Regions from separate parts of the Pseudomonas sp. LBUM1640 genome, predicted to be linked through region 2. Evidence: predicted binding sites of a transcription regulator. Region 2 holds the regulator's gene; each other region holds the start of a gene.
What was found. Region 2 encodes FliA, which starts transcription of late flagellar genes. Its sites were predicted from a motif close to CTAAAGTTTNNNNNNNNNNNGCCGNTAA; they were not measured.
Positions count from the first base shown of each region.

Region 1: a site for FliA is predicted at 3,787-3,814, ahead of ACA065_RS07300 (methyl-accepting chemotaxis protein). Genes of this name have one in related genera too.
Region 3: a site for FliA is predicted at 2,036-2,063, ahead of flgM (flagellar biosynthesis anti-sigma factor FlgM). Genes of this name have one in related genera too.
Region 4: a site for FliA is predicted at 2,241-2,268, ahead of ACA065_RS14065 (methyl-accepting chemotaxis protein). Genes of this name have one in related genera too.

Region 1 is NZ_CP166816.1:1,630,141-1,635,921, forward strand. It holds gene ACA065_RS07285 (OmpA family protein) at 1-409, shown strand, start outside; gene pdxH (pyridoxamine 5'-phosphate oxidase) at 437-1,084, shown strand; gene ACA065_RS07295 (outer membrane lipoprotein) at 1,346-1,810, shown strand; gene ACA065_RS07300 (methyl-accepting chemotaxis protein) at 2,081-3,703, opposite strand; gene nhaA (Na+/H+ antiporter NhaA) at 3,900-5,075, opposite strand; gene ACA065_RS07310 (PLP-dependent cysteine synthase family protein) at 5,292-5,781, shown strand, end outside.
Region 2 is NZ_CP166816.1:4,946,421-4,952,201, reverse strand. It holds gene flhF (flagellar biosynthesis GTPase FlhF) at 1-759, shown strand, start outside; gene fleN (flagellar synthesis regulator FleN) at 866-1,699, shown strand; gene fliA (RNA polymerase sigma factor FliA) at 1,696-2,436, shown strand; gene ACA065_RS21710 (chemotaxis response regulator CheY) at 2,605-2,979, shown strand; gene ACA065_RS21705 (protein phosphatase CheZ) at 2,998-3,786, shown strand; gene ACA065_RS21700 (chemotaxis protein CheA) at 3,798-5,781, shown strand, end outside.
Region 3 is NZ_CP166816.1:5,322,103-5,327,883, forward strand. It holds gene cheR (protein-glutamate O-methyltransferase CheR) at 1-136, opposite strand, end outside; gene ACA065_RS23445 (chemotaxis protein CheV) at 180-1,112, opposite strand; gene flgA (flagellar basal body P-ring formation chaperone FlgA) at 1,194-1,958, shown strand; gene flgM (flagellar biosynthesis anti-sigma factor FlgM) at 2,101-2,427, shown strand; gene ACA065_RS23460 (flagella synthesis protein FlgN) at 2,476-2,946, shown strand; gene ACA065_RS23465 (flagellar brake protein) at 3,043-3,792, shown strand; gene ACA065_RS23470 (MFS transporter) at 3,854-5,239, opposite strand; tRNA gene ACA065_RS23475 (tRNA-Arg) at 5,520-5,596, opposite strand.
Region 4 is NZ_CP166816.1:3,113,550-3,119,330, forward strand. It holds gene ACA065_RS14060 (SRPBCC family protein) at 1-97, opposite strand, end outside; gene ACA065_RS14065 (methyl-accepting chemotaxis protein) at 188-2,182, opposite strand; gene ACA065_RS14070 (M91 family zinc metallopeptidase) at 2,373-3,911, opposite strand; gene ACA065_RS14075 (M91 family zinc metallopeptidase) at 4,141-5,685, opposite strand.

The DNA of each region.
Region 1 (5,781 bases), 3.3 Mb from region 2:
CGAGCGCGCGCAGTCCATCGCGTCGATTTTCAGCCTCAGCGGTTTGAAACAGGATCGCCTGATGATGCGTGGCATGGGCGACCTTATGCCGCGGGCTGCCAACGACAGCAATCAGGGGCGTGCGCTGAACCGTCGCATGGAAATCATGCTCACTCAGCGTACAACGATGTTGGCCTTGTTGAGCAAGTACAACTCGGGCAAACCACCGGTTGCCGAAATGGTCGCCGTGCAGGCTGCGCCAGCCCCAGTAGCAGCTCCGGCTGCGAAAAAAGCAGCCCCGGCGAAAAAGGCCCCGGCCAAGAAAGCCGCTGCCAAGCCCGTTGCGAAAAAAGCTGCCGCCAAGCCTGCCGCGAAAAAAGCAGCACCGAAGGCCGATGCAGCCGCTACAAACGACCAGGCGAAAAACTGATCTGCTGAACCAGAAGGATAGAGCCGCATGACCCAGGCATTGGCCGATATGCGCCGTGACTACACGCGGGACGGTTTGAGCGAGGCCCAGGCCCCGGACGAGCCGTTTGCGTTGTTCCACCAGTGGTTCGCCGACGCGGTGAAAACCGAGCAGCCACCGGTGGAGGCCAATGCCATGACCTTGGCCACGGTCGACCAGGACGGTCGCCCGCACTGTCGTATCCTGCTGCTCAAAGGCTTGGACGCACAGGGCTTTACCTTCTTCACCAACTATCAGAGTGCCAAGGGCGAACAGCTTGCGGCACGGCCTTTTGCAGCCATGACGTTCTTCTGGCCGAGCCTGGAGCGCCAGGTGCGCATCGAAGGGCGGGTGGTCAAGGTCACGCCTGAGGAGTCGGATGCTTATTATCAGGTCCGTCCTTTGGGCAGCCGTCTTGGCGCTTGGGCATCACCGCAGAGCCAGGTCATTCGTGACCGCGAAGAGCTGCAGGACTTGCTCAAGGCCACTGAGCAGCGTTTCAGCGACACCCAACCCGACTGCCCTGAGCATTGGGGTGGTTATCGCCTGTTGCCCGAGCGCATTGAGTTCTGGCAAGGACGCGCCAGTCGTCTGCATGACCGCCTGAACTATCGCCTGCAAACCGGCGAGTGGACGCGCGAGCGCCTGGCGCCCTGAGTTTCACCCTTCGTCAGTTCCCCTGAATGTCACCCGCCACACCGAAGTTTCTAACCAAGAGGCTTCGGCGTGCGCTGCTGGACGACTACAATCAACCTGTCCATGACATTCTTTGGAACATGATCAGAGTAACCGTTCGTCGAGTTTTCTGGTGCTGGCAGTCTGTACTCAGGCTGAATGAAAGCAATTTTCTGACGTGCTTGCCGTGACAGGCGCCAAGCGGCGGCGTCTAATGAATACCTGTCCTTTGGAGTTGATGCTATGCGTAAGTCCGTTTTACTAGTTGCCTGCTTTACCACCCTGTCGTTGCTGTTGGGTGGCTGCGCCTCGAGTCTGACCGGCGACTCGTACTCCCGTGACGAGGCGCGCCGTGTACAGACCGTTCGCATGGGCACCATTGAATCCCTGCGTCCGGTGAAAATCGAAGGCACCAAGACCCCAATTGGCGGCGCTGCTGGCGCGGTCATCGGCGGTGTTGGCGGCAGCGCCATCGGCGGCGGCCGTGGCAGTATCGTCACCGCTGTGATCGGCGCCGTAGCCGGCGGCCTGCTGGGCTCGGCCACCGAAGAAGGCCTGACCCGCACCCAGGGCGTGGAAATCACCGTCCGCGAAGACGACGGCAGCATGCGCGCCTACGTACAAGCCGTGCAGGAAAATGAAATCTTCCGCATCGGCGACCGCGTACGCATCATGACCGTTGACGGTACCAGCCGCGTCACGCGTTAAGCGTCAGTTGTAAAAGCACAAAACCCCAACCGGGTGACCGGTTGGGGTTTTGTGCTTTTATGGGCTGGGACTGCCTATGAAATTTGTAGCTCTACTATGTCGGACACCGCTGTTCCATTGCACGATCTACTAACAGCCCCTAAGAGTTCGCCACGTTTCACTGCTAAACCAATGCCATCAGAGCGGGGCCGCTTCGCGGCCCAACGGGAGCAAGCTCCCTCGCCACAGAGACTGCGGTCGGCCATGCATTGTGAAATTTAAAGCCGCCCTTCAAACCTGAAAGTGCTTCACCATCGTGTTCAGCTCATGCGCCAGGCCGGCAAGGGATTGCGAGGCAGCAGTCGTCTGGGTCGAACCTTCTGCCGACTGAATCGACAACTGCTGAATGTTCAGCAAGTTGCGATCAACCGCCCGGGCAACGTCAGCTTGCTCCGCCGCCGCGGTGGTGATCACCAGGTTGCGGTCGTTGATCTCATCGTTGGCCGCCAGAATGTCCGCCAGTGCCTGTTGCGCCAACTCGGCCAGCCCCAGGGTTTGCTGGGTCATGGTGCTGCTGTCGAGCATGGTGTTGACGGTGCTGGCCGTGTTGGCCTGGATGCTGCCGATCATCTGCTCGATTTCTTGCGTCGATTGGGCGGTGCGATGGGCCAGCGCACGAACTTCGTCGGCGACCACCGCGAAACCACGACCGGCCTCACCGGCGCGTGCAGCTTCGATGGCAGCGTTCAGCGCCAGCAGGTTGGTTTGCTCGGCAATGGTGCGGATCACATCGAGTACCTTGCCGATCCCTTTAGCCTGTTCGGCGAGGCCGCCGACTTGACCTGAGCTGACTTCAACCCCACGGGTCAGCGCCTGGATCGAACTCAACGCCTCAACCATGCGCTGCTGGCCTTTCAACGCGATGCTGCGCGACTCTTGGGACAGGTCAGAGGTCGATGCCGCATTTCGCGCGACCTCTTCAATCGCGGTGGTCATCTCAGTGACGGCCGTGGCCGCTTGCTCGATCTCCCCATGTTGCCGCTGCAGGTCGCGGCTACCCTCGGCGGTGACCGCATTCAGTTGTTCAGCCGCCGCGGCCAATTGGCTGGATGAACCGGTAATGTGCCGCAGGGTCTGCACCAGGTTGTTGCGCATGGTTTCTTGCGCCCGCAGCAGGCGCGTGGCCTCGTCGTTGCCCGTAGGGTTGATGGGCTGGGTGAGATCCCCCTTGGCAATGGTTTCGGCCACCTGCACCGCTTCAATGATCGGCCCGGTAATGCTCCGGGTCAGCAGCCATGCCACCAAGACTGTGCCGGCACTCACCAGCAGGATAACGATGGCGATACCGTTCACGGCATGCCGGTAAGCGTCTTCGGACGTCCGGCCGGCCTGTTCTGCGCCTTTGTTGGCGAGATCTATCAGCTGATCGAAGTTCTTGGTCATCTGCTCATAGCTCTCTCGAATACTGTTGAGAAAGTCGCGGGCGCCGGCTTTATCGCCTGAGCGTGAGCGTTTGAGCATCTCGGTGTGGTTCTTCGCGTAGGCATCCAGGCTTTGGTTGAACACCTCCAGCCGTGATTTTTCCTCAGGCGTGCGCAGCAGCAGCGCATATTGCGCGAGCTGTTCCTTGACGCTTTTCAGGCGGCCGGCGGATTTGTCTTCGTAGGTCTGCATGTCGGCATCGCTTGAGGACAGGATGTGCGCCATTTCGCCGAGGCGAAAACGATCGAGCGAAGCATTCGCCAGGGCCAGTAGCCTGACGCGCTGCATCCAATTGTTCTGAATATCGGCAGCCTGTGACTGGACTTCGCCTATCTGCTTGAGGGCGAACAGACCGAGAAACACACTCAGCGACGCAATAGCCGCGAAGCCGATGAAGGCTCTGGCGGTGATTCTTATATTTCTCAGGAACATGGGATTTTCGCTCGGGCTGGAAAGCGTTGGGGAGCAGTGTCGGCCGGTGTCCCAGGCGGGGACAGTTGGAGCGCCACATTCACTAGTCGGCGGCGAGCAGAAAGTCTTTAGGCGTTTGAAGTAAGTGTCATCTTCAGAAAAAGAAAACCCCCAACCAGGCGACCGGTTGGGGGTTTTTGTGGGGCTTTCAGAGCGCTCAGGCTTTCTTGCGGCTCGCCATGGCTGTCACGGCGTAACCCATACACGCCGCGAGGATCGACCCGGTCAGAATCCCCATGCGATCTTCACCTGCGAACTCACTGGCGCCCGGTACGAACGCCAGGGAGCCGACAAACAGGCTCATGGTAAAGCCGATACCGCACAGGATCGCCACCCCAAACACCTGGCCCCAATTCGCGCCGCTGGGCAGGGCTGCAATGCCGGTCTTGATGGCGAGCCACGTGAGGCCGAACACGCCGACGGTCTTGCCGATCAGCAGGCCGGCGGCGATGCCCAGGGGCACGTGATGGGTGAAGCTTTCCAGGCTGACGCCGGTCAGGGACACGCCAGCGTTGGCGAACGCGAACAGCGGCAGGATGGCATAGGCCACCCACGGGTGCAGGGCGTGTTCCAGGGTCATCAGCGGCGACGGCTCGGCATTCTTGGTGCGCATCGGGATGCAGAAGGCCAGGGTTACGCCCGCCAGTGTGGCGTGCACACCACTTTTGAGCACACACACCCACAGGATCAGGCCGATGATCAAGTACGGCCCGAGCTTGATTACGCCCAGGCGGTTCATCGCGATCAAGGCAATCAAGCAAGCGCCTGCACCCGCCAAGGCGGCGCCCGACAGGTCAGCTGAATAGAACACGGCGATGACGATAATTGCACCGAGGTCATCAATGATGGCCAGCGTCATCAGGAACAGTTTCAGCGACACCGGCACGCGCTTGCCCAGCAGGGCCAGAACGCCGAGTGCGAAGGCAATATCGGTGGCCATGGGGATCGCCCAGCCGGAAAGCGCGGCGGGGTAGTCCTTGTTGATTGCCCAGTAGATCAGCGCCGGCACCACCATGCCGCCAATGGCTGCAGCGCCCGGCAAGACCACTTGCGAGGGCTTGGACAGGTGGCCATCGAGCAACTCGCGCTTGACCTCCAGGCCGATCAACAGGAAGAACAGGGCCATCAGGCCATCGTTGATCCACAGCAGGGCAGGTTTGGCGATTTTCAGCGCGCCAACCTGTGCCACCACCGGTACGTCGAGAAAGGCGTTGTACAGGTGCGACAACGGTGAATTGTTGATGATCAGCGCCAGGGCGGCAGCGGCGATCAACAACAGACCGCTGGCGGCTTCCAGCTGGAAGAAACGGGTGAAAGTGCTACGCAGAGGCAAGGGATGCTCTCCAATCCAGGTTCAATAGGTGGCTACCCTAACCCGTACCGTTAGTTGTTAAAACAAAAGTTATATTCTTATTTGTTATAAGCGACAGGCAGAGTGGACGTTGCGCTTGAGCCTAGCAATTGTGTGACTAATTGAGACGTCACTGTATCTGTGTGCAGTGTAGGAAACCCCCTAAAATTGGGGCTGAAATCTTGAGAGACGCACCTTATGAGTGACCACCGTACCTGGGCCCGCGAAGCCATTCGCATCATTGAAGCGGACTTTCAGCGCAGCGCCGACACGCATCTCATCCCCTTGCCACTGCCGGGCTTGCCGGGTATCGAGTTGTACTTCAAGGATGAGTCCAGCCATCCGACGGGCAGCCTCAAGCATCGCCTTGCCCGCTCGCTGTTCCTGTATGCCCTGTGTAACGGCTGGCTCAAACCGGACGCGCCGGTGATCGAGGCGTCCAGCGGTTCTACAGCGGTTTCGGAAGCGTACTTTGCGCGTTTGCTCGGCCTGCCGTTTATTGCGGTGATGCCGGCCACGACTTCCCAGGCGAAGATCGACCAGATCGCTTTCTACGGTGGCAAGAGCCACCTGGTGAAGGATCCGACGCAGATCTACGCCGAATCCGAACGGTTGGCGAAGGAAAGTGGCGGTCACTTCATGGACCAATTCACCTACGCCGAGCGTGCGACGGACTGGCGGGCGAACA
Region 2 (5,781 bases):
GCCGAAGTTGAAGAGCCGCGCCAAGCCTGGCGCATGTTGCTGGCGCACTTGGCGCGCATGATCGTCACCCCGCAAATCGAACCCCTGGAAGAGGGCGGTGTGATTGCCATGGTCGGCCCTGCCGGCATGGGCAAAACCACCACGTTGGCTAAGTTGGCGGCGCGTTATGTGCTCAAGTACGGCGCGCAGAATATCGCGCTGGTGAGCATGGACAGCTACCGCATTGGCGCCCAGGAGCAGCTCAAGACCCTGGGCCGCATCCTCAATGTGACGGTGACTCACGTCGACCCGGGCCAGTCCCTGGCCAATGCCCTCGACCCACTGCTGCGCAAACGCGTGGTGTTGATCGATACTGCCGGCCTGCAAGCCAGTGACCCGGCGTTGCGCATGCAGCTGGAAAGCCTGGCCGGGCGTGGCATCAAGTCAAAAAATTACCTGGTGCTTGCAACCACCAGCCAGAAACAGGTTCTTACCGCTGCCTACCACAGCTACAAGCGTTGTGGCCTGGCCGGTTGCATCCTCACCAAGCTCGACGAAACCGCGAGCCTGGGCGAAGTGCTGAGCCTGGCCATCAGTCATGAATTACCGGTCGCCTACCTGACCGACGGGCCGCGGATCCCGGATGATCTCCATCTGCCGCGCCGTCATCAGTTGGTCAGCCGTGCTGTCAGCGTGCAAATGCAAGAAGAGCCTAGCGAGGAAGCGATGGCCGATATGTTCGCCGACCTTTACCACAACCCCGCAAAACGGGTGGGGTGAGGGCAGGATGAGCGCCGTGAAATGTATCTACATCGATGGTCTGCAAGCGATTCACGCGGCCAAGCCATGTAGCCTGCGTCTAAGCAAGACAAGGTAAAGAAATAAAATGGGCAGCATGCATCCCGTACAGGTGATCGCGGTGACCGGCGGCAAAGGTGGCGTCGGAAAAACTAACGTGTCAGTGAATTTGTCCCTGGCCCTGGCAGAGCTTGGCCGTCGCGTCATGCTGCTGGATGCTGACCTGGGCCTGGCGAACGTCGACGTTTTGCTGGGGCTGACACCCAAACACACCCTTGCCGATGTGATTGAAGGCCGCTGCGAGCTGCGCGATGTGCTGCTGCAAGGCCCCGGTGGCATTCGCATCGTGCCGGCCGCCTCGGGCACCCAGAGCATGGTGCACCTGAGCCCGGCGCAGCATGCCGGCCTGATCCAGGCCTTCAGCGATATCGGCGACAACCTCGACGTGCTGGTGATCGACACCGCCGCCGGCATCGGCGAGTCCGTGGTCAGCTTCGTACGCGCAGCGCAAGAAGTGCTGCTGGTGGTCTGCGACGAACCCACCTCGATCACCGACGCGTACGCGCTGATCAAACTGCTTAACCGTGACTACGGCATGAACCGCTTCCGCGTGCTGGCCAACATGGCCCAAAGCCCGCAGGAAGGGCGAAACCTGTTCGCCAAGTTGACCAAGGTCACGGATCGCTTCCTCGATGTCGCCTTACAATACGTTGGCGCAGTTCCCTATGACGAGTGCGTACGCAAGGCTGTGCAAAAGCAGCGTGCAGTCTACGAAGCGTTCCCTCGTTCGAAATGCGCACTGGCGTTCAAGGCTATTGCCCAGAAGGTCGATACTTGGCCGTTGCCTGCCAACCCTCGGGGGCATCTGGAGTTTTTCGTCGAGCGATTGGTGCATCAGACGAGCGCAGGACCGGTGCTATGACATCCAGCGGCTACAACCTTTACAAAAAGTCGGCACGTGACAGCCAAGGCGAATTGATCGAGCGCTACGCGCCCCTGGTCAAGCGCATTGCCTACCACCTGCTGGCACGCCTGCCAGCCAGCGTGCAGGTCGAAGACCTGATCCAGGCCGGCATGATCGGTTTGCTCGAAGTGTCGACCAAATACGACGCGAGCAAAGGTGCGAGTTTCGAGACGTATGCGGGTATCCGCATTCGTGGCGCGATGCTCGATGAGGTGCGTAAAGGGGATTGGGCGCCGCGTTCGGTACACCGCAACACGCGAATGGTCAGTGACGCAATTCGCGCAATTGAAGCAAAAACCGGTCGTGACGCTAAAGATCATGAAGTTGCGGCCGAACTCCAATTGAGTCTCGACGATTACTACGGGATTTTGAACGATACCTTGGGCAGCCGCCTGTTCAGTTTCGACGACCTGTTGCAGGACGGCGAACACGAAGGGCTGCACGAGGACGGCGCGAGTGCACATCTCGAGCCGTCGCGCGATCTGGAAGATGAACGTTTCCAGAGTGCGTTGGCGGAAGCGATTGCCAATTTGCCGGAGCGTGAACGGCTGGTGTTGGCGCTGTACTACGACGAAGAGCTGAACCTCAAGGAAATCGGTGAGGTCCTGGGGGTCAGCGAATCACGTGTCAGCCAGTTGCACAGCCAGTGCGCAGCCCGCTTGCGGGGGCGATTGGGAGAGTGGCGCGCGCGCTGACAGGCAGTGTGGGGACACTGCAGACGCTACCGCGAAGGCTTCACGCCTTCGCGGGTTCGTACCGTGGTGCCCTGGGCAGTCCTTTTTGTGTAACGCCTGTTGATTGAAATGGCGCGTCCAGGTGCTGGGCGCGTTTAAGACTGCTTGGAGGTCGAATTGGACAAGAACATGAAAATCCTCATCGTTGATGACTTCTCAACGATGCGGCGGATCATAAAAAACCTGTTGCGTGACCTTGGGTTCACCAACACGGTCGAGGCGGATGACGGCATTACGGCGATTCCGATCCTCAACAGCGGGAGCATCGACTTTCTGGTAACCGACTGGAACATGCCGGGCATGACCGGCATCGATTTGCTGCGTCACGTGCGCGCCGATGAAAAGCTGCGCAGCTTGCCTGTGTTGATGGTGACCGCCGAAGCCAAGCGTGAACAGATCATCGAAGCCGCCCAAGCTGGGGTTAACGGTTACGTGGTCAAGCCATTCACTGCACTGGCCTTGAAAGAGAAGATCGAAAAAATCTTCGAACGCATCGGTCATTGATGCTGCCACGGGGGAGCTATGGAGCATAAAGAATCATCGCAGGCCGATTTTGAATCGACCCTGAAAAAGCATGCTCACCAGTTGGTCGAAAGCCTTGAAAAAGGCCAGTTCGGCGACGCGGTGCAGTTAATCCATGAGCTCAACCAGACCCGTGACCGCGGCCTGTACCAGGAAGTGGGCAAGCTCACACGCGAGCTGCACAGTGCGATCGTCAATTTCCAGATTGACCCGCATATGCCCCAGGCCGAAGAAATTTCGCAAATCACCGATGCCACCGAACGCCTGTCCTACGTGGTCAGGCTGACTGAGGCGGCGGCCAACCGCACCATGGACCTGGTGGAAAACGCAACGCCCTTGGTCAATGGCATGGCCACCGAAGCTCAGGCTCTGAGCGTTGACTGGGGTCGCTTCATGCGTCGGGAAGTGGGCGCGGAAGAATTTCGTGAACTGGCGCGTCGGGTCGACGGGTTTTTGTCGCGCAGCGAGCAGGAAAACCGCACGGTTGCCAGCAACCTCAATGACATTCTGCTCGCCCAGGATTACCAGGACCTCACCGGTCAAGTGATCAAGCGCGTGACCCAACTGGTCACCGAAGTGGAAAGCAACCTGCTCAAATTGGTGCTCATGGCCGGCCAAGTTGATCGTTTTGCCGGCATCGAACATGACCGCGAAGCGATCCTCTCGGAAAAAGATCCACAAAAACATCTCGCCAAGGGTGAAGGTCCGCAGATTCATGCCGATAAACGTGAAGACGTTATGTCAGGTCAGGATGACGTAGATGACCTGTTATCCAGTTTAGGCTTCTAAGGAGCACCCACATGAGCTTCGGCGCCGATGAAGAAATCCTTCAGGATTTCCTTGTAGAGGCCGGCGAAATTTTAGAGCAACTGTCCGAACAACTGGTCGAGCTGGAAAGCCGCCCGGATGATGCGAACCTGCTCAATGCAATTTTTCGCGGTTTTCACACTGTAAAAGGGGGCGCCGGCTTCCTCCAGCTCCATGAGCTGGTGGAGTGCTGTCACATCGCCGAGAACGTGTTCGACATCCTGCGCAAGGGTGAACGCCACGTCGACTCGGAACTGATGGACGTAATTCTCGAAGCACTGGATGCGGTCAACGGCATGTTCAGCGAAGTGCGCGAACGTGCACCGATCACTGCCGCCACCCCGGAACTGCTGGCCGCCCTGGCGCGCCTGGCGGAACCTGCTGACACCGCGGCTGCGCCGGTGGTGGAAGCGGCGCCAGTGGCCGAGCCGGAAGCGGACGTGACCGACAGCGAGTTCGAACAGCTGCTCAACTCCCTCAGCGCCGTGAAGGCCGAGGCGCAAGCGGCAGTTGCGCCGCAAGCAACGCCTGCAACGCCGACCAGCGAAGACATTACCGACGATGAGTTCGAGTCCTTGCTCGACCAGTTGCATGGCAAAGGCCAGTTCGCCGCCGACGCGGTGGCACCTGCCGCTGCTGCGCCCGCGCCGGCTGCTGCTACCAGCACCGACATCACCGACGACGAATTCGAAGCGTTGCTTGACCAACTGCACGGCAAGGGCACGTTTGCTGCCGATGCCTTGCCGGAAGTTGCCGCGACCGCCGCAGCGCCAGCCGCCAGTGCGCCACCTGCCAGTGCAGCACCTGCTGGCGACGGGCTGATCTCGGATCACGAATTCGAAGCCCTGCTCGACGAATTGCATGGCAAAGGCAAGTTCACCGAGGTGGCCCCGGCCGCTGCGGCGACCGCCACACCTGTCGCGCAGAAACCCGCGCCGGCCAAGGCCGCCGCACCTGCTGCTGCCGCCAAACCTGCTCCAGCTCCAGCTCCAGCGGCCGCCCCGGCGCCTGCGCGTGCTGCGGCGGCGCCGGTGGCCGAAAAACCTGCCAGTGAAGCCGAAACCACCGTGCGCGTTGATACCGCACGCCTGGACGACATCATGAACATGGTCGGCGAACTGGTGCTGGTGCGTAACCGTCTGGTGCGCCTGGGTCTGAACAGTGGCGATGAAGCCATGCAGAAGGCCGTGTCGAACCTCGACGTGGTCACCGCTGACTTGCAGACCGCCGTGATGAAAACGCGGATGCAGCCGATCAAGAAAGTCTTCGGCCGCTTCCCGCGTCTGGTTCGCGACCTGGCTCGCCAGCTCAAGAAAGAGATCAACCTGGAACTGGTGGGTGAAGAAACCGACCTCGACAAAAACCTTGTCGAGGCCCTGGCCGACCCGCTGGTCCACTTGGTGCGCAACGCCGTCGACCACGGCGTCGAAACCCCGGAAGAACGCGAAGCCTCGGGCAAGTCCCGCAACGGCAAGGTGATTCTGGCGGCGGAGCAAGAGGGCGACCATATCCTGCTGTCGATCACCGATGACGGCAAAGGCATGGACCCGGCGATTCTGCGCAATATCGCGGTCAAGCGCGGCGTGATGGACAAGGACGCCGCCGACCGCCTGACCGACACCGAGTGCTACAACCTGATCTTCGCCCCAGGCTTCTCGACCAAGACCGAGATCTCCGACGTGTCGGGCCGTGGCGTGGGCATGGACGTGGTGAAGACCAAGATCAGCCAGCTCAACGGCTCGATCAACATTTACTCGACCAAGGGCCAGGGCTCCAAGATCGTCATCAAGGTGCCGTTGACCTTGGCGATCATGCCGACCCTGATGGTGATGCTGGGCAACCAGGCGTTCGCCTTCCCGCTGGTCAACGTCAACGAGATCTTCCACCTCGACCTGTCGCGCACCAACGTGGTGGACGGCCAGGAAGTGGTGATCGTGCGTGACAAGGCGTTGCCACTGTTCTACCTCAAGCGCTGGC
Region 3 (5,781 bases), 380 kb from region 2:
ACTTGATGCCCTGCTGCTCCATCAGTTTGTTGAGACGGCTGGATACCAGGTACTGCTTGTTTTCACCGAGCAATATGCCACAGGCTTTTTCCAGGAAGACCCGGAACTGTTCAAAATCCAAATTACCCGTAGACACTGATACCGCCTCTAAAATCGTAAGACCGCCAGGGAAAAAGCCCCTAGCCGTGATCTGCTGCCTTGATCCGGTCGACTACCCGGGATGCCAGGTCATCAGGGCGGAACTTGGCCAAAAAGTCATCAGCACCGACCTTCTTGACCATCGCCTGATTGAATACACCCGACAACGAAGTATGCAGGATGATATGCAATTTTTGCATGCGTGGGTCGTTGCGTATCTCGGCCGTGAGGGTATAGCCGTCCATTTCCGGCATCTCGATGTCGGAGATCATCATCAAGAATTCTTCTTCCGGCTTCTTGCCTTCATCCACCAGCTTGCGCAGGTAATCCAGGGCCTGGCGCCCATCGTTGAGGGCTACCACTTCTACACCCACCGTTTGCAGGCAACGGCTTACCTGCTTACGGGCCACCGAAGAATCGTCCACGGTCAGCACGCGCAGCGAAATAGCCTTGTGCGCCGTCTCGGCATCCACGACACCCACCGAGATCGATTCCGAGGTGGGCGCCACTTCGGCGAGGATTTTCTCCACGTCGATGATTTCCACCAACTGGTTATCAACCCGCGTCACCGCCGTGAGGTAGTGATCACGACCGGTGCCCTTGGGCGGCGGATGGATCTCTTCCCAGTTCATGTTGACGATGCGCTCCACCGAGCGCACCAGGAAACCCTGAGTCTTGGTGTTGTACTCCGTGATAATCACAAACGGGCTCTGGCGATCCTGCAACCCGGCGGAACCGGTGGCCATGGCCAAGTCAAGAATCGGGATAGTTGCGCCACGGATATTGGCCACGCCACAGACCACTGGGCTGGATTTAGGCATTATGGTCAGCTTGGGGCACTGCAACACTTCCCGAACTTTAAACACATTGATGCCGTATAGCTGCTTGCCATCGAGGCGAAAAAGCAACAGCTCCAGGCGGTTCTGCCCCACCAGCTGTGTACGCTGGTTTACTGAATCCATTACTCCTGCCATGCCCAGACTCCTACGCTAAAACCTTTGGGGGTGCGACGCGCACCCAACACTAAACGGCACGAGCTTTGCTATTTATTATTCATGGATATCAAAACGACAGTTTCCCGACGCCCCAACCTCCAACGGTACTGCAGATTGCTCTGCGTCACGATGGCTTTGTTTGCCGTGGGCTCAGGCGCCACGGCCCGTGCAGATAATGTCACCCTGCCTGATCTCCTTATCGGCGTCACTCAAGGCTTTCTTGAGTTCACTGTAGAAGATTATCTGGCAACCACACAGACGCCTGGGCGATATGAAATTCAGGTCAACCAACTGGACCCGCGCTTGCGCATGCCAATGTGCGACAAGGAATTGACAGCCACCCTGGAAAGCCCGGCCCAGCCCATCGGCCGTGTGACAGTCAAAGTGCGCTGCGAAGGCGCTTCGCCCTGGACTGTGTTCGTACCGGCACAGGTGAAACTGTTCCGCGATGTGGTGGTGGTGACACGGCCATTAAAACGCACCGGCATCATCGGTTTCGACGACGTGGCCATGCGTGAACGCGATATAAGCCTGATCAATCAGGGCTACCTCACCTCGCTTGACCAGGCGGTGGGGCAAAAACTTACCCGACCAATGGTCGCCGACCAAGTTATCACTCTGGTCCATCTGGAGCAGGCCGAGGTGATTCGCAAAGGCGATCAGGTGGTCATTTCCGCCAGCAGTGGCGGGCTGACCGTAAAAATGCCGGGTGAAGCGCTGTCCAACGGCGGCATGAGCGAACAGATCAGGGTCAAAAACCTCAACTCCAACCGGGTGATCAAGGCGCAAGTAACGGCACCCGGGCAAGTCGAGGTTGCTTTATAGTTTACTGGCACAGGACGCCTGCTTTTCCTACACTGTGCGTGAGACATCCGCACGTGCAGGTTTATTGTCAATCGAGCCTAAAGTTTGTCCGGGTATGGCCGAAAACATGGCAAGCGTCCAAATACCCAGAGGTTTTTTTAACATGGTCATCGATTTCAGTCGTTTGAATAACACCCCGGCTTTGCCCGGCAACACGCGCACCAGCGGTGCCAAGGACAGCGTGGAAGCCAAGGCCCAGCCAGCTCCTGCTGCCAAAGCAGAACAGGCCAGCGCCAGCCAAAGCGGGGAATCCGTACACCTGAGCAATGAGGCTCAACAGTTGCAGAAGGTCACTGACTCGCTGCGCGACCAGCCGGTTGTCAATAAAGCCCGTGTGGCCGAATTGAAACAGGCAATCGCCGATGGCAGCTATAAAGTCGACAGCAACCGTGTAGCCAGCAAACTGCTTAACTTCGAAGCCGAGCGCTAGGCAAAGGCCTGCGCAGGGCTTTTGGACGCTTAAAACCCAAGGCCAGCCATGCACCACGACGAACATTTGCTTCAACTGATCATTGATGATCTGGCGCCGACGCAACATTTGCTCGAGCTGCTCAAAGAAGAGTCCCTGGCCCTGTACGGCCGGGATATGCGCTTGCTGGAAGAAATCCTGGCGCGCAAACAGTCGCTGATCGTGCTGCTGGAGCAGCATGGCAAGAAGCGCAGCGAAATTCTCATCAGCCTGGGCCTCCCGGCTGATCATGACGGCCTCGCACAACTGGCCAGCCACTCCTCGGTTGGCGATCAGTTGCTGACGCAGAGCACCGCACTCAATCAATTGCTCGCCCAGTGCCAGGAAGCCAACCTGCTTAACGGTCAGTCGATCCAGCTGCAGCAAGCGACGACCGCCAACCAGTTGCGCATACTTCACGGCGGAGAGCCTCCGGCCCTGTACAACGCCCAAGGCTCCACTTCACGCCTGGTCAAGCCAAGCACCCGCAGCCAAGCCTGACGCCGGTTTACAGCGCGCCCTATCCAAGGCGCGCTACATGCTGGCAAAATGCCGGTTCTTGCGTGTAGTCGTATTTTGTCTGGAGATGGAAGAACCGTGTTCAACGCCCTTAATGCGGAAGATGCCCCGCAGCCACCCAAGGTGCTCACCACGCCTCTGGAAATCGCCGGCACGTTGCGGATGCTGCAAGAAAGCCATGATCCGCTGATCATCACTTTCCACGAACGCAGCCAGCGCTTCCAAAGCTATCTGGTAGACGTTGACCGGGACAGCAAGACGCTGGCCCTGGACGAAATGGTTCCGCGTGACGGCGAACGCTATCTTGAGAATGGCGAACCCTTTCGAATCGAAGGCTTTCATGATGGCGTGCGTATCGCCTGGGAAAGCAACGGCACGCTGACCATCAGCGAAAAAGGCGGCCACCGCATCTATACCGGCAGCATGCCCGACGAGGTGGTCTACCATCAGCGCCGCAACGCCTTCCGCGCTGCGCTGAAGCTGGCACAGCTGGTCAACATCGAGCTGGGCGGCGAAAAGCTCAAGGCCCCCGTCAGCGGCAAACTACTGGATATCTCCGCCACCGGCTGCAAGCTGCGCTTTGAAGGCGACATCTCCGAGCGTTTGCAACTGGGCCAAGTCTACGACCGCTTTATCGCCGCCCTGCCCTTCGGCAGCATGACCACCTCTGTCGAACTGCGTTACCTGCACTTCGAAGACAAGATCAACACCACGTTCGCCGGCGTGCGCTTCCACAACATGAGCGGCTTGGTGCAGCGCCAGGTGGAGCGCTTTGTGTACCAATTGCAGCGTGAAGCGCGGCGCTTTGACAAAGACGACGATCTTTAAAGACTAAAGGTCGCGGCAAAAAAAACGGGCAGCTCCTGATGGGAGCTGCCCGTTTTTGCTTTCAGGGGCGCGCCCTGCTCAAGTCGTGCGGGTGTTCGTCCGGCCCCAGAGGCTCTGGCGGCCCTTCGAAAGCCGGCTCATCGGCGGGTTGTTGCGGGTCAGTTTCAGACTCCGGCTCCGGGACGGCGTTCTGCATTTGCTCCTGCACCACCGCCTCGTCTACCCGCGGGTCCAGGCACGCCACCAACGGCGAGCTGGACATGCTGTCGGGCATCGCCACGTGATGCAGCGGCGCATCCTCCACCTGATGCAGGTTGGTCACCGCCTTCGGCCGAATACGCCACACCAGAATCACTGCACACAGGCTGAAAAATGCATACAGCATATGGCTGCCAAACAGCTTCATCGCCACACCGGCCAACAGCGGCCCGACACTCGCGCCAATACCGTAAGTCACCAGCAACATGGCCGTCAGCGACACACGGCGATCACCTTCCACATGGTCGTTGGAAAATGCCACCGCCAACGGGTACAGGCAGAACTGCACCAACGAACACAAAAACCCTGCGATAAAAAGCACTTCCAACGGCACCTGAGTCATGATCGCCAGCGGCAACGCCGCCACGGCCAGGCACCCGGCGAAGCAGCGAATCAGCAATGCCCGATCATAACGGTCCGACAACCAGCCCAGCGGCCACTGCACCAACAGGCCGGCGAAAATGCAGCACCCCATGAACAAACCGACCTGCTCAGTCGTCAGGCCTTGCTGGGAGGCATAAAGCGGTGCCAGACCATAGAACGAGCCCACGATCACGCCTGCACCCAATACAGTGCTTAACGACTGCGGCACTCGCTTGATAAAGAATCGCGGCTCCATCGGCGCGGGATGCAGGGGCGCCGGGTGAATACGTCGAGTCATGGCCACCGGCACCAGACACAGGGCAAAGCACAGCGCGACCAGCATCAACAATTCGAGACCGAGCTCGGGGTGCATCACAAGAATCAGTTGACCCAGCACCAGGCCGAGATAGGACGCGATCATGTAACCGCTGAACACCACACCACGCTGCTTGGCGTCCGCCTGCTCATTGAGCCAACTTTCAATGACCATGTACTGGCACATCATGCCCAAGCCCACGATCATCCGCAGCACGATCCAGGCAGGCAACCAGTTAACCAGGCCATGACCCAACACCGCCGCACCCACAATCCCGGCACAGGTGGCATATGCACGGATATGCCCGACCCGGGCGATCAGGCGGTGCCCGATCTTGCCGCCCAGTACCAGGCCGAAGTAGTTGGCCGCCATCAACGCACCCACCCACAGGCTGTCGACGTGGTCGGCCGCCAAGCGCAGGGCAAGGTAAGTACTGAGCAGGCCGGAGCCGATCAGCATCATCAAGGAGGCGAAATAAAGGGCTCGAAAAGATTTCCAGATCTGGCGCATCGGCGTTCCGAGCGGCTCCTTGCAGTAAGAGACAGGGCTATCGGCATGATAGTCCGGGGTTGCCGGGTCCGGACAGGCGATAAGTCCTTATCCGGGGAATAATTTTGCTAATAGCTCAGACGTTGCATGGTCGCGTGCAAGGTACACAGATTGCGATAAATACATCGAGCACCTGCTGTGAACCCCGATCGCCTGCAAGGTTCGACCGGTGTTTGACGAACACCCACAAAAAAGCCCCGCCAGAGCACTCTGTACGGGGCATTTTCAGGGGCGTTGAATCTGGTGTCCCAGGGCCGGTTCGAACGGCCAACCTTCCCCTTAGGAGGGGGATGCTCTATCCAATTGAGCTACTGGGACAAATGACAGCCATCGGGCCAAAGGCACGGCGACGGACGGCGTGCATGTTAACGGCCGGGGTAGGTTTTGTCATGTCGTCCGTTGGCTTTTTGAGTGTAGGCCGATCCTTGCACAGAGGGCCCAGGTTTCGCCGTGCAAAGCCGGGCACTTGGCGCCATCGTGCAAATTGCACTCCCTCAAAATGC
Region 4 (5,781 bases), 1.8 Mb from region 2:
GCTGGGTCACGTAGTCGTAAACGACCTCGATGGGGGCGTCGATAAAGCGTTCCTGGCTGATCCGCTCCAAGCGGCTTGAATGCTCTACAGCGTGCATGACACACCTCCTGTGTGGCGAGACTTTGCACTAGGAGATGTCAGATTAGTCCCACTCCCGTGTTTTGCACGGGAGTGTTTCACTCATTTATCAGCGCACTTTGAAGCGGCTCATCAACGCAATCACCCGGCCATTGGCATCCAGCAGGCTTTGCGTATTGGTTTCAGTGGCATGGCCGCTTTCCACCAGTTCTTCAACCATATGGCGGATCTGCACCATGCTGCGGTTGATCTCCTCGGTCACCGCGCTTTGCTGCTCGGCGGCCGTGGCGATCTGGGTGCTGAGGTTGTTGATATGGCTGACCGAGCCGGCCATTTCGTCCAGGCCTGTATTCACCCGTGCTGTGGCATCCGCCGCCGACTGGCAGCTGGCCTGGGTGTTTTCCATGGCCGTCACCGACGAGCTCACGCCCGTGGTGAGGCGCGCGAGCATCTCATTGATCTGCGAGGTACTGGCCTGGGTGCGTGCGGCCAGTGCCCGAACTTCGTCGGCCACCACCGCAAAACCACGGCCTTGCTCACCGGCACGTGCCGCTTCAATCGCGGCGTTGAGTGCCAACAGGTTGGTCTGGCCGGCAATTGCGCCGATCACGCCCAGGGTTTCAGTGATGCGCGCGGCGTCCTGGCGCATGTTTTCCACGGTGTGGGTGGCGCTGGCCACTTCGCCGATCAAGGCGCTGACACTGCTGGAGGCTTCACCCACCACGACGCGGGAGCGGTCGGCGTGTTCGTTGGCGCGCTGGGTGAACGACGCCGTCTCAGCCGCGTTTTGCGCAACGGTGTCGGCGGTGGAGCTCATCTCAGTAATGGCGGTGACCGTCTGGTCTGTCTCTGAGGCATGCCGCACCAGAATCCGATTGGTCTGCGCCGAGGTTTGCTGCAATTGCTCAAGCCCCGAGGCCATCGCGCCTGTAGCTTGGGTCACTTCACCGATCATGTTTTGCAGGTAGATGATAAAGCGGTTGACCGAATGGCCGATTGCGCCCATTTCATCCTCGGCACGGATGGTGATGCGCCGCGTCAGGTCGGCATCGCCGGCGGACAGTGCGTCGATATTGGTTCTCAGCGACTTCATGCGCTGTACCAACTGGCGGATCGCGTAGAACGCCAACAGCACCAGCAGCAACACCATGGGAACTTGCAGCATCGCCAGGGTGCCGAGCACGTCATCGCGCTGGGCGGTGATCAGCGAAGTGGGCAGGGCGGTGGCGAGGAACCAGGGCGTGCCCTCGATCGGGCGCATGTAGAAGGTGCTGGCCACACCCTGGTTGTCGAATTCACTGCGCTGCAGCGCCTGGTCGCGATGGGCAAGCGCCTTGCTGACCTGGGCGGCAAAGGCTGACGTACCGGCCAGTTCGCTGATGTTCTTCAACACCACCGGGCCGCTGAGGCGTGTGCTGTTGCTGATGATCTTGCCGTCGCCCTCGACGATCAGCATCTGCCCGCCGATGTCTTTCTCCTTGCTGGCCACCAGGTCATTGAAGAACCCCAGGGTCACGTCGATGGTGGCGACGCCGTACGCCGCTCCGTCACGCTGGATCGCCATGGCGCAGTTGGTGCGCGGCTCCTGGCTGGCATCATCCTTGTAGGCAGCTGCCCAGGCGCACTGGCCGCGTGGCGAGGCCAGGCCGCCTTTGTACCAGCTCTGGTCGTAATAGTTGGGCGCGGCGTCACTGTTCCAGAAGGTGTTGACCGCCAGCTTGCCCGAGGCATCACGGTGCCAGAACGTGCTGTGTTTGTTACGCCCCGGGGTGCGCTGGTTGGGCAGTGGCCAGATGCCGCCGCCGAAGACCTTCAGCTCGCCATACTGGTCCACCAGGCCGGGCAGCACCTTGTCGATGGCATCGCTGTCGAGCAGGGGAATGGTTTGGGTGATGCTGCGTTGCTGGGCCTGAACCTTATTCAGTTCGCCTTGGATCTGCACGGCCACTTCAGCGATGCGGTTGAGCACCACTTGTTCTTCGGTGTGTTTTAGCGTGGGGGCGACCAACTGGCCGATGCCCACGACGGTCAACACAAATAGCACCAGGACGAACAGCACCAGAAACACGGTGTAGCGGGTTTGGATGGAGCGTAATGGGGGCATGGGGGTCGTCCTTACGAAGCGTTTATTATCGACGCGGCTGTGTTAGAGCTTCATCGGGCTATCGGCCTGGGAAGGAAGAGCTTTAGGTACGAGGGTGCAACGTTGTTTAATTTCATGTAGCGAGGTCAGTTGCCTGCCTCGCTACGTATATCAACCGTTGGTGGCGCGGTTGCTTAGGTATTGCGGTGTATTAGATACCGCGTCCCTGGGCGCTTTTTTTGAATAGGTAAGCGGGTCTTGACGATTTACCCATTTCTTCGTTCAAGCCGTTCTCCGTGAACGGTTTCGGGTTGATCGTACTCGGAGGCGTCGAGGGGTCGTTATCAAAGTCAAAGGGTTCTGCATCGCTGGGTAAGCCCACGACTTGGCGTTCAAGATTGTTGACGGGCAACGGTTTGTCGGGTGCTGGATGTTCGACGGTCTCACCCAACAGGTGGGTGCCGGTAGCGCCATTGTAGGCGTGGCCAATCTCATGAAATAGGGCGATTGCCGGCGTTATCATGTAGTTGCCGTCAGCGCTTTCGAGGATAGCTGCCGGGTTATAACCGATCCAGGCGAGGTCTGCTGGAGAGCCGGGGGCGCCATTAACAATACTGCCGAATGTCGAGTCGCCGAGTTTGCCTGACTCAGGCGTCCAATTACCCAGTTCGTTACTGAAAAACTGATACTTTGAGCCAAAGCTGGTTTCATCGATAGTGACCTTGCCGCCATTTGCCACGGCGAGCTTGTCCATCTCGGTGAGCGTCTGTTGACCGAGAGGCGAACTGCGGAAAAACTCAAGATCGTCGGCGACGTGTTGTTTGAAGTCTTCCGCGCCTTGCACCTCGAAACCCTTCTCGCCGGCATTGCTCGGTTTCACCTCGGTAAACGCCGAGCCTTGAGTGCGGTCGAACACATCATTGGCACCGGCGTAAATGCGATCCTTGAGCCGATTATTCCAGATGCGGTCGTTGCCCTTCCCGGTATAGAACGTCGTGCGGTCGTGTCCCACCAATAGATCATCACCCTTGCCGCCATGTAGAACGCTATGTCCGTTGCCTGAATACAGTTCGTCCTCGTCGTCACCGCCGTCCAAGTGGCTCTGCTTGGTCGCGGGGCCCAAACCACCGAACAGACGGTCGCGGCCTTTGTTGCCGTACATCACGGCATGGCCGGTTCCCCCAATGATTGTGTCGTCGTCCTCATTGCCTTCGGCGTAACCAAGACCGCTGCCCAGCCGCATGAAGTCGTTGCCGCGTCCTCCATAGAATCGGGTCCTGCCACCACCGGCCTGCATGTAGTCGTCACCCTCGCCGCCGTCAATGTCCACGCGAATCTTGACGTCGTCGTCGATGATGACCGAGTCATTGCCGCCATTGGTCTTGAACCAGAGGCCCTGTGCCGGCCCTTGTTTTTCTTTGGCATCGAGCAGGTACGACTTGCCATTGACGGTGAACTGCAGCTTGTCGCCCGGCCAATTGCGCACGTGGATCTGGTCTGCGCCGTCGCCGGTTTCCACCACGATCCGGTTCGATACGATTTTCGGATTTTTTTTGGGGTCGTCGTTGGCCCACGCGATTTCCCGACTGAACTTCACATCATCCTTTTCAAGCAGTGTATGGGTTCTCACGTTCATTCCTGGCGTGAGGTCGGACGGTGGGTCATAGGGTGACGGTTTGGGCTTGTCCGGCTCGGTAGACGCCGTGTAGCGAGAACGGGTTGCGGGAGAATGGGCGAGGGGTAACTGCATCGGTATGTCCTTCAGGCTGATCGTGAAAGACCTGACGGGGCGTCAGGAATACTCTTGCGTGGGAATCCAATCAAAAGGGTTCCTGTGGACGGCGAAGGGTTTTCGACCAGGCATTTCATGGCGCGCCTGCACCGGCGACCTGCCAGGTCGCCGGTGCAGCCTCCAGATCATTTAGCGCCTGCGTTCAGGCCTGGCCATTTCACTGGCGACCAATGCGCAGCGCGGGGTATCAGGTGCCGTTACCCTGATCGCTGGTCTCAAACGCGTAGAGTTTCCTCAAGGGCTTGTCCATCTCTGCGTTCAGGGCGTTCTCGGTGAACTGTTTTGGATTGAACGTGCCGGGCGGCGTCAGGGGGTCGAGATCCAAGTCAAACGGTTTAGCGCTGTTGGGTAGGCCGACGGCTTGGAGCTCATCATTATTGACCGGTTCCGATTCCCCGGACTCCAGTTGCTCGCTGCTCTGACCGGCCAGGAATGTGCCGGTGGCGCCATTGTAGGCATGGGCAATCTCATGAAAGAGGGCAGTGACAGGGACGGTCGTGTTGGTTTGGTCGGCACTTTCGAGGATCGACTGGGCGTCATAGAAAATTGAGCCGCGATCCGCACGGGCGCCAGGGGCGCCGTCGGTGATGGTGCCATAGTCGGTGGCGGTAGCCTTATTTTTTGCCTCAGGTGTCATTGTGTCCAGTGCGGTGCTCACAAACTCGTAGGCGTTAACGCCGGGGGGCGCCGGCGTGATCGTTACCTTGCCGCCATTCACTCCTGCGAGTTCATCCATTTTCGCCAGGGCCAGCTGGCCTAAGGGCGAACTGCGCAAAAATTCAAAGTCGTCGGTTACGCGTTGCTGGAACCGTGCGTCTCCCTGCACGGTGAAACCCTGTTCCCCGACGTTGCTCGGTTTCACCTCGGTGAACGCCGAACCTTGGGTTTTGTCGTACCGGTCATTGGCGTCGGCGTAAATGCGATCTTCGCGCTGATTATTCCAGATCTGGTCGCGGCCTTTGCCCGTGTAGAAGGTCGTGCGGTCATACCCGGCCAAACGATCATCGTCGTTGCCACCATGCAGAACGCTGTGCCCGCTACCTGCATGAAGAAAATCCCGGCCATCGCCACCGTCCAGGTAACTCTGTTTGGTCGCGGGGCCTGACCCGGCATAAAGCCGGTCATCACCTTGGTTGCCGTACATCACGACAGAGCCTGTGCCACCGATGATCGCATCGTCGTCTTCATTGCCTTCGGCGTAACCCAGGCCGCTGCCCAGTCGCAGGAAGTCGCTGCCGCGCCCTCCAAAGAGCCTGCTCCTGCCGCCTCCCGCCTGGAGGTAGTCGGCGCCATCGCCGCCTTCAATGTCGACACGCAGTGTGACATCAGCGTCGATAATGACCGTGTCATCGCCGCCCTTGGCTTTGATCCAGAGGCTCTGTTCCAGGTCAGGCTTTTCGTTGATGTCGAGTAGATGCGAGGTGCCGTTGATTAAAATTTTCAGCCGGTTGCCCGGCCAACTGCGTACATGGATATGGTCGGAGTGGTCACCGGTTTCCACCAGAAGCCAATTCTGCACAATCTGCGGGTTTTTAGGGTCCGACGTATCCCAGTCTATGAGTCGGCTGATTTTGATATCCCCGTCGACCAGCACTGGGTGCGTCCTGCGGTTAACGGGGCCGGGCGTCAAGTCGGCGGGTGGGTCGTAGGGCGACGGCTGAGGCTTGACGAACGGGGCAGGGGCAGTGGGAGGTTTGGGAGGGGCGGCCGAATAAGCCAGGGGAAGCAGCATTTGTGAATCCTTCACATTGAATTGTTATAGGCCTGATTGCTTATCAGGGCTACCCATTACGTGGAGCTGCTGCCGAAACCGTTCCAGCTGACTGCG